DNA from 3 places in the Streptomyces sp. NBC_00483 genome. Region 1 is predicted to be linked to each of the others. Evidence: riboswitches for the same ligand, from Rfam matches in the RefSeq annotation. Region 1 holds a riboswitch; each other region holds the start of a gene.
The links. Region 1 has a riboswitch for cobalamin ahead of OHA73_RS28280 (ribonucleoside-diphosphate reductase subunit alpha). Riboswitches for the same ligand answer to the same signal wherever they lie in the genome.

Region 1 (5,075 bases):
TCATCTCGACCGCGCTCACGATGACCGCGTACAAGCTGTGGCAGCGCGATCAGCGTGCCCGTAAGTCTGCTCAGTCGGCTGGAGGCCAGGCGTGAACGGCGGCGTCAACGGTGTCGCGCTCACCGTCTTCATCATCTTCTTCGTGGCCGTCACGGTCATGGGCTTCCTCGCCGCGCGCTGGCGGAAGGCCGAGAACGAAGCATCGCTCGACGAATGGGGCCTGGGCGGCCGCTCGTTCGGCACCTGGGTCACCTGGTTCCTGCTGGGCGGCGACCTCTACACGGCGTACACCTTCGTCGCCGTCCCCGCGGCGATCTACGCGGCCGGCGCCTCCGGCTTCTTCGCGGTGCCGTACACGATCCTGGTGTACCCGCTGATCTTCACCTTCCTGCCGCGCCTGTGGTCGGTCTCGCACAAGCACGGGTACGTGACCACGTCCGACTTCGTGCGCGGCCGCTTCGGCTCGAAGGGCCTCTCGCTCGCGGTCGCGATCACCGGCATCCTCGCCACGATGCCGTACATCGCGCTCCAACTGGTGGGCATCCAGGCGGTCCTTGACGTGATGGGCGTCGGCGGCGGCGAGAACACCAACTGGTTCGTCAAGGACCTGCCACTGCTGCTCGCCTTCGGCGTGCTCGCCGCGTACACGTACTCCTCGGGCCTGCGGGCGCCCGCGCTGATCGCGTTCGTCAAGGACGGCCTGATCTACCTCGTGATCGCGGTCGCCATCATCTACATCCCGATCAAGCTCGGCGGGTTCGAGCACATCTTCTCGGCGGCGAACGACAAGTTCGACGCGGCCAACGAAGCCGCCGGCAAACCGGTCGCCGGGCTCGCACCGGGATCCGGCGGTACGTGGACGTACGCGACGCTCGCGCTCGGTTCCGCCCTGGCGCTGTTCATGTACCCGCACTCGATCACGGCGACCCTGTCCTCCAAGAGCCGCAACGTGATCCGCCGCAACACCACGATCCTGCCGCTGTACTCGCTGATGCTGGGCCTGCTCGGGCTGCTCGGGTTCATGGCGATCGCGGCCGGGATCAAGGTGCAGAACGGGCAGTTGGCGATTCCGCAGCTGTTCGAGGACATGTTCCCCGACTGGTTCACGGGCGTCGCGTTCGCCGCCATCGGCATCGGCGCGCTGGTCCCCGCGGCCATCATGTCCATCGCCGCGGCGAACCTGTTCACGCGCAACATCTACAAGGACTTCATCAAGCCGGACGCGACGCCCGAGCAGGAGACCAAGGTCTCCAAGCTGGTCTCGCTGCTCGTGAAGGTGGGCGCCCTGGCCTTCGTCCTCACCATGGACAAGACCGTCGCGATCAACTTCCAGCTGCTCGGCGGCATCTGGATCCTCCAGACGATGCCGGCCCTGGTCGGCGGCCTGTTCACGCGCTGGTTCCACCGGTGGGCGCTGCTCGCGGGCTGGGCGGTCGGCATGCTGTACGGCACGCTCGCCGCGTACGGCGTCGCGTCGCCGACGCAGGCGCACTTCGGCGGCTCGTCGGCGGAGATCCCCGGCATCGGCGAGATCGGCTACATCGGCCTCACGGCGTTCGTCCTGAACGTCGTCGTGACCGTGGTCGGAACCTTCGTCCTGAAGGCGTTCAACGCCCCGGACGGCGTCGACGAGACGTCCCGCGAGGACTACACGGCCGACGCGGGCGACAAGGGGGTCCAGACCGAACTGCCCACGGTCGGCGCGGGCGCCGGTCACTAGGCACCGCTTGCACGAATGTGTCGGGCCCCTCCACACGGAGGGGCCCGACACATTTTCCGGAAAGCGTTGCGACCACGGCATACGGTCGCGTAACCATGGCGTCGTGATCAGAACTGTGCGCCCCGATGAGTACGCCGCCCTCGGCGAGTTGAGTGCCCGCGCCTACCTGGGCAGTGGCCTCCTCGCGTTCGGCGAGGACGACTGGTACGCCGCCGAACTGCGCGACGTCGAGAAACGCGCCCGGCAGGCCGAGGTGCTCGTCGCCGAGGACCCGGACGGCCGGGTCCTCGGCAGCGTCACCTACGTCTCCTCGCACGACCACCCGTACGCGGAGCTGGCGCGCCCCTCGGAGGCCGAGTTCCGGATGCTGGCCGTCGCCGTCGAGGCGCGCGGGAAGGGCGTCGGCGAGGCGCTCGTACGGGCCGTGATCGACCGGGCCCGCACGGCCGGCAAGTCGGCGGTGGTGCTGTGCACCCAGCCGCTCGCGACCGCCTCGCACCGCCTCTACGAGCGCCTCGGCTTCACCCGGATCCCGGACCGCGACTGGGCCCCGATCCCGGAAGTGATGCTGCGGGCGTACGAGTTGAGGCTGTCGGCAGGGGCTTCGGCGGGCTGAAGGCATGGGCACCCTGGCGCAACGCCGACACAACATATGGGGCTGAAGCGAAAGCCCAACACAACATGTATGCTCGCTCTCGCTGTCACCACAGGGGAATCCGGTGCGAATCCGGAACTGTCCCGCAACGGTGTACGTAGGCGTACAAAAACGCCCGCGTGAGTCCGATGACCTGTCGACGGTACGCCCGAGCCGACCGGCCCGGGCGTCGACGACGTCCGGGCCTCGCGGAAAGGGCCGGTGGACGAGGGCCCGCCTTCGCGCGCCCGCGCTGCCACCTCCTCCCCGCAGGCCTCGAGCCGAGCGAGGGAGAGCCTCCACGTGACCATCGCGCCCGCCGAACCGGTCTCAGCCACCCCCCAGGACGGCCCGGGTGCCGCACTGCTGCGCACCCTGACCGAGCTGACCGCCGACCTCCCCGACGCCGATCCCGGCCGGATCGCGGCCGCCGCGCTGCGCGGCCGTTCGGCGCGGGCCGATGAGGCCGAGCTGCGCGATCTCGCCACCGAGGCCGCGGCCGGTCTGATCTCCGAGGACCCCGCCTACTCCCGGCTCGCCGCCCGACTGCTCACCCGCTCCATCGCCGCGGAGGCCGCCTCGCAGGGCGTCACGTCCTTCACCGGGTCGGTCGAGGTCGGCCACCGCGAGGGCCTGATCGCGGACCGCACGGCCGAGTTCGTACGGGTGCACGCGGCGCGCCTCGACGCGCTGATCGACGTCGCGGGCGACGACCGCTTCGGCTACTTCGGCCTGCGCACGCTGCACAGCCGCTACCTGCTGCGGCACCCGATCACCCGGCACGTCATCGAGACCCCGCAGCACTTCATGCTGCGCGTGGCCTGCGGACTCGCCGAGGACGACAGCGTCCGCGCGCTGGACGAAGTGGCCGCCCTGTACGGCCTGATGAGCCGCCTCGACTACCTGCCCTCCTCCCCCACGCTCTTCAACTCCGGCACCCGCCACCCCCAGATGTCGAGCTGCTACCTGCTCGACTCCCCGCTCGACGAGCTCGACTCGATCTACGACCGGTACCACCAGGTCGCCCGCCTCTCGAAGCACGCGGGTGGCATCGGTCTCTCGTACTCCCGCATCCGCAGCCGCGGTTCGCTGATCCGCGGCACGAACGGGCACTCCAACGGCATCGTCCCGTTCCTGAAGACGCTGGACGCCTCGGTCGCCGCCGTGAACCAGGGAGGCCGCCGCAAAGGCGCCGCCGCGGTCTACCTGGAGACCTGGCACTCCGACATCGAGGAGTTCCTCGAGCTGCGCGACAACACTGGTGAGGACGCGCGCCGCACCCACAACCTGAACCTCGCGCACTGGATCCCGGACGAGTTCATGCGCCGGGTGAACACGGACCAGCCGTGGTCGCTGTTCTCGCCGGCCGACGTGCCCGAGCTCGTCGACCTGTGGGGCGAGGAGTTCGACGCCGCGTACCGCAAGGCCGAGGCCGACGGGAAGGCCCAGCGGACCATCCCGGCCCGCGATCTGTACGGCCGCATGATGCGCACCCTCGCGCAGACCGGCAACGGCTGGCTGACCTTCAAGGACGCCGCCAACCGCACCGCCAACCAGACGGCGGAGCCCGGCCACACGGTCCACTCCTCGAATCTCTGCACGGAGATCCTGGAGGTGACGGACGACGGGGAGACGGCCGTCTGCAACCTGGGGTCGGTGAACCTCGGGTCCTTCGTCGTGGACGGTGGCATCGACTGGGAGCGGCTCGACGAGACGGTCCGCACGGCCGTCACCTTCCTCGACCGCGTCGTCGACATCAACTTCTACCCGACCGACCAGGCGGGCCGCTCCAACTCCCGCTGGCGCCCGGTGGGCCTGGGCGCGATGGGCCTCCAGGACGTCTTCTTCAAGCTGCGCATGCCGTTCGACTCGGCGGAGGCCCGCGCCCTGTCCACCCGCATCTCCGAGCGCATCATGCTCGCGGCGTACGAGGCGTCGGCCGACCTGGCCGAGCGCAACGGTCCCCTTCCCGCCTGGGAGAAGACCCGTACGGCGCGCGGCGTGCTGCACCCCGACCACTACGGCGTGGAGCTGACGTGGCCGGAGCGCTGGGCGGCGCTGCGGGAACGCATCGCGTCGGTCGGCATGCGCAACTCCCTCCTCCTCGCCATCGCGCCCACGGCCACCATCGCCTCGATCGCCGGCGTCTACGAGTGCATCGAGCCGCAGGTATCCAACCTCTTCAAGCGGGAGACCCTGTCGGGCGAGTTCCTCCAGATCAACTCGTACCTCATCGACGAGCTGAAGGCGCTCGGCGTCTGGGACGCCAAGACCCGCGAGGCGCTGCGCGAGTCCAGCGGCTCGGTGCAGGGCTTCACCTGGGTCCCGGAGGAGATCCGCGCCCTCTACCGCACGGCGTGGGAGATCCCGCAGCGCGGCCTCATCGACATGGCGGCGGCGCGGACCCCGTTCCTCGACCAGGCCCAGTCCCTGAACCTCTTCATGGAGACGCCGACCATCGGCAAGCTCTCCTCGATGTACGCGTACGCCTGGAAGTCGGGCCTGAAGACGACGTACTACCTGCGCTCGCGCCCGGCGACGCGCATCGCGCGGGCGGCGGGCAACAGCACCGTCCCCGCACAGACCGCGACGCCCGACCCCGAGGCCGTCGCCTGCTCCCTTGAAAACCCCGAGTCCTGCGAGGCATGCCAGTGACCACCGCCGCCGACAAGCACACGACGACGACCGGCGAGAAGAACCTGCTCGACCCCGGCTTCGAGC
Region 2 (5,075 bases), 4.7 Mb from region 1:
GCACCCGCCGCGAGGAACTCCTGCTCCCCGCGCCCGAGTTGGCCGTCGTCCGCGGACTGCGGCGCGCCCTGCAGAGCCGGGACCCGGCCGCTTCCTACGAGGCCCTGCTCGACAAGCTGCGCCAGACCCCGGACAACGCCACGTTCCTGCGCCAGGCGCAGTCCACGGTGCCCGCCGCCTGACCCCGGCCCGGATGCGTAATACTCGGCACATGAACGCGAGCATGACGCGCCGTGGAAGGGGTCCCTCGATCACCGTCCGGCGGGCCACCGCCAAGGACTCCCGGCGTCTCACCCGCCTCGTGCGCGGCTCCAGCGCCTACCGGGACCCCTACGCCTCCATGGTCGCGGGCTATCGGGTGGGTCCCGACTACGTAGAGGCGCATCACGTCTACGTAGCAGTGGATCCGGCCGACGAGCGGGTGCTCGGCTTCTACTCGCTGCTCACCGCGCCGCCCGAGCTGGACCTGATGTTCGTCGCGGACGAGGCGCAGGGCCGGGGCATCGGGCGGCTGCTGGTCGACCATATGCGGGAGCAGGCGCTGGCCGCGGGCCTCGACCACGTCCGCGTCGTCGCGCACCCGCCCGCCGAGGGCTTCTACCGCTCCATGGGCGCGCACCGCACCGGCACCGTGCTCGCACGCCCGCCGGCCGTCGCCTGGGACCGACCCGAACTCGAATTCCCCATTCCCCCGGCCGCCTGAGGGGTTCCGCCCTTGCCCGGTACGGCGCACACTCGTGGGCGTCGGAATGCGGCAAGGAGGCCACATTGGGCAGCAGTCAGGCACGCGCCGAGGCGTTCGACGTGATCGTGGAGATCCCGCAGGGCTCACGGAACAAATACGAGATGGACCACGACATCGGGCGGATCCGGCTCGACCGGATGCTGTTCACGTCGACGCAGTACCCCGCGGACTACGGCTACATCGAGGGCACTCTCGGCGGCGACGGCGATCCGCTGGACGCGCTCGTCCTGACCGGCGACGCGACGTTCCCCGGTTGCGTCGTCGAGTGCCGGGCGATCGGCATGTTCGTCATGAGCGACGAGAAGGGTCCGGACGAGAAGGTGCTGTGCGTTCCCGCGCACGATCCACGGCACGACGCGGTCCGGGACATCGAGGACATCCCCGAGTTCGACCGCCTGGAGATCACCCATTTCTTCGAGGTCTACAAGGATCTGGAGCCGGGCAAATCGGTCGACGGCTCCCACTGGGAGGGCCGGGAGAAGGCGTACAAGGAGATCGGGCGGGCCCGCGAACGCGCTTCCGGTCAGCCAAAAGGGAGGTAGTAGGGTGGTCGGGCCGTGGTGCTCGGGAAGACCGGTGACGGCCCTTCAGGGGCCCATTCCGGAGCGGCCCTCGCCACTGTGATCGGGTTCCGGACAGTGACGTCCGGAGCGCGCCGTTCCACCCTGTGCGCCACTGGCGGCCGTCGGCCACCGGGAAGGCCGGAGCGTCGGGCACGCCCGTAAGCCAGGAGACCGGCCGCGGCATCTCACGAAGTGATCCACGAGGTGCTGGAGCGTGATCGACGCATGACCCTGCCCGGGGACTCCCCGACCCCTGCCCTGAATTCCCCCTCCCCCGCCTTCCGTTGGCGCCGCGAGGACACGCTGCGCACCGCGGGCCTGATCGCGGTGATCGCCGCGCTGCACGTCGTCGCGTTCGGCGTGCTGTTCCTGCTCGTCGTGCCCGAGCACTACGAGGTCGGCAACAAGGCCTTCGGTATCGGCCTCGGCATCACGGCGTACACGCTCGGCATGCGGCACGCCTTCGACGCCGACCACATCGCGGCCATCGACAACACCACCCGCAAGCTGATGGCGGACGGCAAACGGCCCGTCTCGGTCGGCTTCTGGTTCGCTCTCGGCCACTCCAGCGTGGTGGTCGCCATGGCGGCGCTCGTCGCGGGTGGCGCCGCGCTCGCGGGCACCCTGCTGAACGACGAATCGCGGACCCACCAGGTGCTCGGCGTCGTCGGCACCACCGTCTCCGGTTCGTTCCTGTATCTCATCGCGGCGCTCAACCTCGTTGCCCTGATGGGCATTCTGAAGGTCTTCAAGGCGATGCGCGCGGGCTCCTACGACGAGCGGAAGCTCGAGGAGCACCTGGATTCCCGCGGGTTCATGAACCGGATCCTCGGCCGTTTCACCAAGTCCATCACCCGCCCCGGCCAGATGTTCCCGCTGGGCTTCCTCTTCGGCCTCGGCTTCGACACCGCGACCGAGGTGACGCTGATGGTGATGGCGGGCAGCGGCGCCGCCGCGGGCCTGCCGTGGTATGCGATCCTGTGCCTGCCGCTGCTGTTCGCCGCGGGCATGAGCCTGTTCGACACACTCGACGGCACGTTCATGAACTTCGCCTACCAGTGGGCGTTCTCCAACCCGGTGCGCAAGGTGTTCTACAACCTCACCATCACCGGTCTGTCGATCGCGGTCGCGTTCTTCATCGGGACGATCGAACTCGTCGGCGTCCTGCACGACAAGCTCGACCTGAGCGACGCGGTGACCGACTGGATCGCCGGTCTCGATCTCGACAACGTCGGGTACGTGATCGTGGGCCTGTTCGTGGTCGTGTGGGCGGCGGCGATCGCCTACTGGCGCCTGGCGCGGGTCGAGCAGCGGTGGTCGGCGCGGGTGGCCGACGGCGCGTAATTCGGTTGCCGGGGCGCGCGGCCCCTGCTGCACTGAATGCAGCGGGCAATCCCGCGCGCCCCGACCGTGAGGACCGATCCATGCGCTCTGCAGACATGTTCCTTCAGAAGGCCCCTGCCCTCTCCCCCAAGGACATGACTGCCAGTGCACACACTGAATCTGGGCATTCTCGCGCACGTCGACGCCGGTAAGACCAGCCTGACCGAGCGGCTCCTGCACACGGCCGGGGTGATCGACGAACTCGGCCGGGTCGACGACGGGAGCACCCGCACCGACTCCCTCGACCTGGAGCGCAGGCGCGGCATCACCATCAAGTCCGCCGTGGCGTCGTTCCCGCTCGGCGACACCAACATCAATCTGGTGGACACACCGGGCCACCCGGACTTCATCGCCGAGGTCGAGCGGGTGCTCGGGGTCCTCGACGGGGCGGTGCTCGTCGTCTCGGCCGTCGAGGGCGTGCAGGCGCAGACCCGCGTCCTGATGCGGACGCTGCGCCGACTGCGCATCCCCACGGTGGTGTTCGTGAACAAGGTCGACCGCGGCGGCGCCCGCGAGGCCGCGCTCCTCGACGACCTGCGGCACAAACTCACCCCTGCCGTGGTCCCGATGAACACGGTGCCGCACGGCCTCGGCGGCCGGGACGCGCTCTGCGTCCCCTACGTCGCCCAGGACGCGGAGCATCGCGCCCGCCTGGTCGACGTGCTCTCCGCCCGCGACGACGCGCTGCTGGAGGCGTACGTCAAGGACGAGGGGTCGGTCACGTACGGCCGACTGCGCGACGCGCTCGCCGAGCAGACGGCGCGCACCGAGGCGCATCCCGTGTACTTCGGCTCGGCGATGACCGGGGTGGGGATCGACACCCTCGTGGACGGCATCACGCGCCTGCTCCCTCCTGCCGAGGAACTGCCCCAACTACCGCTCTCCGCCCGCGTGTTCAAGGTGGAGCGCGGTCCGGCCGGCGAGAAGATCGCGTATGCCCGCGTGTTCACCGGGACGCTGCGGGTGCGCGAACGGCTCGCGTTGCCCGGCGGCGGGGAGGACCGGGTGACGTCGGTGCGCGTCTTCGCGGACGGGGCGGACACACCACGCACGGAGGCGGGCCCAGGAAAGGTGGCACGCCTGTGGGGACTCGGCGGGGTACGTGTCGGCGACGACCTCGGCGAGCCCCAAGTCCCCGTCAAGGAGCACCACTTCGCGCCGCCCACTCTGGAGACGGTGGTCGACCCGGACCGGCCGGGGCTGCGCGGCGCCCTGCTCGCCGCGCTCACCCAGCTCGCCGAGCAGGACCCGCTGATCGGCCTGCGCCAGGACGACATCCGCCAGGAGATCTTCCTGTCGCTCTACGGCGAGGTGCAGAAGGAGGTCGTGCAGTCCACGCTCGCCGAGGAGTTCGGGCTCGACGTGACGTTCCGGGAGTCGACGCCCCTGTGCGTCGAGCGGCCGACGGGCTCCGGCGCGGCGGTCGAGGTCATGAAGGACGACGGGAACCCGTTCCTGGCGACCATCGGACTGCGGGTCGACCCGGCGCCGATCGGCTCGGGCATCGCGTTCCGGCTCGGCATCGAGCTCGGTTCCCTCCCCCTGGCCTTCATCAAGGCCATCGAGGAGACCGTGCACAGGACGCTGCGCCAGGGGCTGCTCGGCTGGCAGGTCACCGACTGCACGGTGACGCTGACGCGCTCCGGCTACGCGCCGCGGCAGAGCCACGCGCACGCCGTCTTCGACAAGTCGATGTCGAGCACGGCGGGCGACTTCCGCGGACTGACCCCGCTGGTCCTGATGAGCGCACTCGCGCGCGCGGGCACGGCGGTGTGCGAGCCGATGCACCGCTTCCGCCTGGACATCCCGGCCGACCTGTACGGGGCGGTACTGCTGGTGATCACCCGGCTGCGGGCCGTGCCGACGGGGCAGCACACGGACGGCGGGGCATGGACCACGGTCGACGGGCTGATCCCCGCGGCACGGGTGCGCGCCCTGGAGCAACAACTGCCGTCCCTCACCCGGGGCGAGGGCATCCTGGAGGCCTCCTTCGACCACTACGCCCCGGTCCGCGAGGACACACCGCGCCGCTCCCGCACGGACCACGACCCGCTGCACCGCAAGGAGTACCTGCTGCGGGTGGTGCGCGGGGCGGGGGCACGGACGGCGTGACGGTTGTGGGGCGGTCCGGGGGCCGGGGGCCGGTGGCCGGTGGCATCCGGGCGACCGGATCCGGGCGGACGGCCCGTGGCGGTTGAATCCGGGCCGTTTGGCCCACCCACGAGGGCCCCTTGGCCCCGTCCGTGACGGGGTCGCGCCCTGAGATGCTTCGAATTCGAGCCTCCCGTGCCTTCGCTCTCCCGCCGCGGCGCACGGTGGAGGCCGAGCACGGGCCCGCTGTTCGCAGAAGGGGGAGCCGCGAACAGCGGGCCCGTAAGCTCCGC
Region 3 (5,075 bases), 2.5 Mb from region 1:
CGCCTCCAGCGCCCCGCTCTCCTCGAACGTGCCGTCCGTGACCGGTTCGATGCCGCCCGCCTGGAAGAGGTTGGCGGCGAAGCCGACGCGGGCGGTGTGTGCGGCGGCCGGGCCGAGCGCGGCCAGGTAGACGCGGGGGCGGGCGCCGGTCGCGGCGAGATGCGCGTCGGAACGGGCCCGCAGCGCCTCGAACGCCTCGTCGCGGCGTACGCGCGGCAGGCCGCCGGACGGCGGGGCCGGGGCCGGCTCACGCACGACGGTCTTCTCGGCGAGGCTCGGGAACTCGCTGACCCCGGTGACCGGTTCGCGGCGCGTGGCCAGCTTCTTGCTCCGCGCCTCCCAGGTCGCGGCCAGCCGCTCGCGGACCAGGCCCGAGCGCAGCGCCGCTGCCTGCCCGCCGGCCTTCTCGATCTCCTGGAAGAACTCCCAGCCCGCATGGGCGAGTTCGTCGGTCAGGCGCTCCACATACCAGGAGCCGCCCGCGGGGTCGACGACCCGCGCGAGGTGGGACTCCTCGATGAGGATGGTGGAGGTGTTGCGGGCGATACGGCGGGCGAAAGCGTCCGGCAGACCCAGCGCGTGATCGAACGGCAGCACGGTCACGGAGTCGGCCCCGCCCGCCCCGGCCGCCAGCGACGCGACGGTGGTCCGCAGCATGTTCACCCACGGGTCGCGCCGGCTCATCATCACCGGTGACGTCACCGCGTGCTGGAGCTGCGCACCCGAGGCGGTCGCCCCGCAGGCCTCCGCGACCCGCGCCCACAGGCGGCGCGCGGCACGGAACTTGGCGATGGTCAGGAACTGGTCGGCACTCGCCGCGTACCGGAACTCCAGCTGCCCCAGGGCCTGTTGGACGCTCAGTCCGGCGTCCGTCAGAGCCCGCAGGTAGGCGACGCCGGTCGCGAGGGACGCGCCGAGCTCCTGGGCGGCCGACCCACCGGCCTCGTGGTACGGCAGCGCGTCCACGGTCAGCGCCCGCAGGCCCGGGTACTCGTCGGTGCACAGCCGGGCCAGCGCGACGGCGGGCGCCGCGTCACCGGACTCGCCCGTACGCGCCTCGTGCCCCAGCGGGTCGGCGCCGAGGTTGCCCCGGGCGGCGTCGTGGGCGATGCCACATGTGTCGTAGAGCCGCAGCAGATCCCGCGCGGCGGCGTCGTACTCCGCTCCCGCGTCGAGTACGACGGGCGCCAGATCGAGGTGGACACCGTCGAGCGCGGACGCGAGCGCGGAGACGGGGAAGCGGGCCGATTCGCCCACGGCCAGCCACAGTGACGTGACGCCGTTCTCCAGATCGGCCAGGACCGCACCGGAGTCGGCGACCGTGTGCCGCTGCCGTACGTCCCAGCCGCCGGCCGCGTTGCCCTCGGCGCGCCCGCCGCGTACGAACGGCGCGAAGCCGGGCAGGCCGGGGTCGGGCGCGTTGCTGTCGGCTGTGTACAGGGGCGGGACGCGCAGCCCGTCCTCGAGCGCGGTGGACAGGGCGTACTCCGCCTCGGAGTCCGAGACTTCCTTGCCGGACTTGCGCAGAACACCCGCCACCAGGTGCTGCCATTGCTCAAGGGTCGCGTCAGGAAACTCGGCTGCCAGGGAGAGCCCGTCGTCAGGCAGGACCGTCATGCCCGGATGCTAGGTCAGTCGGCTGCTGAACAGGGCGGGGCGCGAGTGTGACCTTGTTTACCTTGTCCTGAACGCGTCGCCGTCGTATCGGCTGGGAACAACAGGTCCCTTCGGCTGGGAACAGCAGGTCCCTGTTCGCCGACCGGCACCCACGCGAGCGAGTCGTTCGCGCCCCATCTTGGCCATGCACGCGACACGCGGTACGGTCCCAGGGTTATCGACGACAGCACGACGGAAGCCGGTGAGATTCCGGCACGGTCGCGCCACTGTATGCGGGGGCCTTCGGGCCGCTCCGTGAGTCAGACCCGGGCTGTCGTCCCTTGCACCACCGATATGGGACGCGAACTCCCGAAGGAGGCCTTGCGCGATGGCGCAACACGTCGCCCAGCCGACTGCCACCACCCCCGCCATTCCGGCCAAGCTGCCGCTGAAGGTGATCGCCCCCTGGGCTGCCTTCTTCGGCATCCTGATGCTCGTCCTGCTCTACTTCGTCGGCGCCGAACAGGGCGCCACCTCCGTGTTCAGCGGTGCGGGGGTTCATGAATGGGTGCACGACGCCCGACACCTGCTCGGCTTCCCCTGCCACTGACCCAGAGGGATCCGACGCGCTCATGAACTCAACAACCGTACGCAACCTGCTCGTTCGCGGCATGCTCGCGGGCCTCGCAGCGGGTGTGCTCGCCCTGGTGATCGCCTACTGGCTCGGCGAGCCCAATGTGGACAGCGCCATCGGCTTCGAAGGGGCCCACGCGGGGCACTCCCACGGCGACGAGGTCGAACTCGTCTCCCGGAGCCTGCAGTCCACGGCCGGCCTCGCCACCGGAGTCCTCGTCTACGGGGTCTCGTTCGGCGGCATCGCCGCACTCGCCTACTGCTTCGCCCTCGGGCGCGTCGGCCGCTTCGGCCCGCGCGCCACGGCGCTGCTCCTGTCGGGCTGCGCCCTGCTCGCCGTGTACGTCGTGCCGTTCCTGAAATACCCGGCCAACCCGCCCGCCGTCGGCAACGGCGACACCATCGGCAAGCGCACCACCCTGTACTTCCTGATGATGGTGCTCAGCGTGCTCCTCGCCGTCGCCGCGACGATCCTCGGCAAGCGGCTCGCGCCGAGGATCGGCACCTGGTACGCCACCGTCGTGGCGGTCCTCGGCTTCGCCGTGGTGATCGGTCTCGCGTACGCGTTCCTGCCCGTGATCAACGAGGTGCCGGCCCACTTCCCCGCGGCACTGCTGTGGCGCTTCCGGCTGTCCGCGCTCGCCATGCAGATCGTGATGTGGGGCGGATTCGGCCTGCTCTTCGGCGAGTTGGCCGAACGCCTGCTGAACCCGAAGCCGAAGCCGACAACGGCTCCGCCCGCACAGGCGTCGGTGCCCTCGGGTAACTGACCTGCCCCCGAGGCACACGAGAGGGCCCCCGGCACCGACCGGGGGCCCTCTCGCGTTTCACGGACACCACCGATGGGTCGAAGAATCACCCGCGACCGGGCGCTCTGGAGTGAGTCGTATTCAGTGACGACTGGGCCAGGTCTTGTGGGCGCGAGCAGTGTCAGTGCCGGGACGTAGCCTCGGGGTCTCTGTTCGTTCGTGCGTCTTCTGCGTGTGATCGCAGGGGGCGATGTTCCGCAAGGGGTCTGAGCATGGGTTCTGACGTGTCGGTCGACGGGCGCGCCGACTTCGATTTTCTCTTCGGCCGCTGGCGGGTGCGCAACCGCAAGCTGGTGGACGTCGCCGACCTGGCGTGTGAGGAGTGGGTCGAGTTCGATGCGACGTCGGCGATCGAGCCGATCCTGGGTGGGTTGGGGCATGTCGATCGGATATGGACCGACAGCTTCGAGGGGTTCACGCTGCGCCAGTTCGATCCGGAAGCCAAGATCTGGCGGATCTGGTGGGCCTCCAGCACCCGGCCCGGCCATCTCGACCCGGCCATGGAGGGGGCCTTCAGCGACGGCTTGGGTCGTTTCTACTGTGACGACGTTCTGGGCGGTCATGCCGTGAAGGTCCGCTTCGACTGGACCAACTCCTCACCCGACGCGGCCCGGTGGGAGCAGGCGTTCTCCTACGACGGCGGAGCCACCTGGCGCACCAACTGGACCATGGACCTCAGCCGGATCGCGTAGCTGCGGTAGCAGTGGGCGATGGAGTCACGGGGGCCGAGGGGGATTTGGGGAAGCTGGTGGCAGACCCATTGCCCTTGGTCGCTACGGCAGTTACGGTCCAGTCGTATATGACATATGAGATTCCATTTGGGGGCTCGACCTTGCCTGCTTTCAGTCCGGCCACCTTGCCGTCGCGGACCGCGCACGTACTCGAGGCCATCAAGGCGGCGATCCTGAATGGGGAGTTCAAGCCGGGAACCGCGCTGGTGGAGAACGTGCTGGCGGGGGAGTTCGGTGTGTCGAAGACGCCCGTGCGTGAGGCGTTGAAGGCGCTGGAGGGCTCGGGGCTCGTCGTCATCCGGCCGTTCGCCGGCACCACGGTGCGGGAGCTGAGCGAGCAGGACGCGATGGCGGTCTACGACATGCGCCTGCTCCTGGAGCCGGAAGCGGTGCGGCGCAGCGTCGTCGCGGGCAGTGACTTCTCCGGCGCGGCACAGGCGTTGGAGCGCGCGGCGCTTGCCGAGGACGCCTCGACCCGCTCCACCGCCAACAGGGACTTCCACCGCGGTCTCTACGCCGGGTGCGGCAACCCGCTGCTGCTCCGCACGCTCGACGGGCTCCGCGATCAGACGGCGCTCGTCTCCGCGTCCTCCTGGGCCCGGTCACCGTCGTGGCAGGAGGAGTCCCGCGAGCACGCGGCTGTACTCGAGTGCGTGCGGTCAGGGAAGGGCGACGAGGCTGCCACGCTCGTCCGGCGTCACATCGAGGGATTCGTGGCCCGGCACCTTCAGGAGGAGACGCTCACTCACTGAACAGCCGGACAACTGAAGACGAGGTGCGGCCCGTTCACCGCCAAGATCCCGGGCCGCACCTCAGAGATCCACGCTCCACAAGGAGCGTCGCCGTTACCCACTAGGAGCAACGATGCCCCAGTCTAACGTGCGCACGTCCGCCCCAGCAGGGCCAGGTCCCGTTCGCGAGCGCAGCCGTATGCGCTGGACGATCGTCGGATTCTCGGCCCTCGGGCTGACCATCGCCTATCTCGACCGCGCCGCCATCAGCGTCGCGATGCCGTTCATGTCCAAAGAGTTCCACATCAGCTCGGCGGTGCAGGGGGTTCTGCTCTCCGCCTTCTTCTGGACGTACGCGATCTTCCAACTCCCGTCCGGCTGGCTGCTCGACCGCTTCGGTCCCCGGGTGATCTACCCGATCGCGGTCGGCTGGTGGTCGATCTGGACCGCCCTGACCGCGTTCTCCCAGGGGGTCGGATCGGTCATCGTGTTCCGGCTCGGCCTGGGCATCGGCGAGGCCCCGGTGCAGCCGGCGAACGTCAAGGTGGTCTCGCGGTGGTTCCCCCGCCGGGAGC

Region 2: linked by a shared signal. The riboswitch ahead of OHA73_RS06895 (HoxN/HupN/NixA family nickel/cobalt transporter) and the one ahead of OHA73_RS28280 (ribonucleoside-diphosphate reductase subunit alpha) in region 1 are both predicted to bind cobalamin.
Region 3: linked by a shared signal. The riboswitch ahead of OHA73_RS39305 (CbtB domain-containing protein) and the one ahead of OHA73_RS28280 (ribonucleoside-diphosphate reductase subunit alpha) in region 1 are both predicted to bind cobalamin.

Annotation. Positions count from the first base shown of each region.
Region 1 is NZ_CP107880.1:6,272,134-6,277,208, reverse strand. Features, by position in the region: gene OHA73_RS28295 (DUF3311 domain-containing protein) at 1-95, shown strand, start outside; gene mctP (monocarboxylate uptake permease MctP) at 92-1,720, shown strand; gene OHA73_RS28285 (GNAT family N-acetyltransferase) at 1,824-2,336, shown strand; cobalamin riboswitch at 2,400-2,530, shown strand; gene OHA73_RS28280 (ribonucleoside-diphosphate reductase subunit alpha) at 2,658-5,009, shown strand; gene OHA73_RS28275 (ribonucleotide-diphosphate reductase subunit beta) at 5,000-5,075, shown strand, end outside.
Region 2 is NZ_CP107880.1:1,600,098-1,605,172, forward strand. Features, by position in the region: gene rho (transcription termination factor Rho) at 1-182, shown strand, start outside; gene OHA73_RS06885 (GNAT family N-acetyltransferase) at 212-703, shown strand; gene OHA73_RS06890 (inorganic diphosphatase) at 769-1,287, shown strand; cobalamin riboswitch at 1,287-1,502, shown strand; gene OHA73_RS06895 (HoxN/HupN/NixA family nickel/cobalt transporter) at 1,534-2,652, shown strand; gene OHA73_RS06900 (translation factor GTPase family protein) at 2,797-4,803, shown strand.
Region 3 is NZ_CP107880.1:8,787,200-8,792,274, forward strand. Features, by position in the region: gene OHA73_RS39300 (methylmalonyl-CoA mutase family protein) at 1-1,617, opposite strand, end outside; cobalamin riboswitch at 1,825-1,946, shown strand; gene OHA73_RS39305 (CbtB domain-containing protein) at 1,985-2,206, shown strand; gene OHA73_RS39310 (CbtA family protein) at 2,229-2,999, shown strand; gene OHA73_RS39315 (hypothetical protein) at 3,251-3,730, shown strand; gene OHA73_RS39320 (GntR family transcriptional regulator) at 3,838-4,521, shown strand; gene OHA73_RS39325 (MFS transporter) at 4,700-5,075, shown strand, end outside.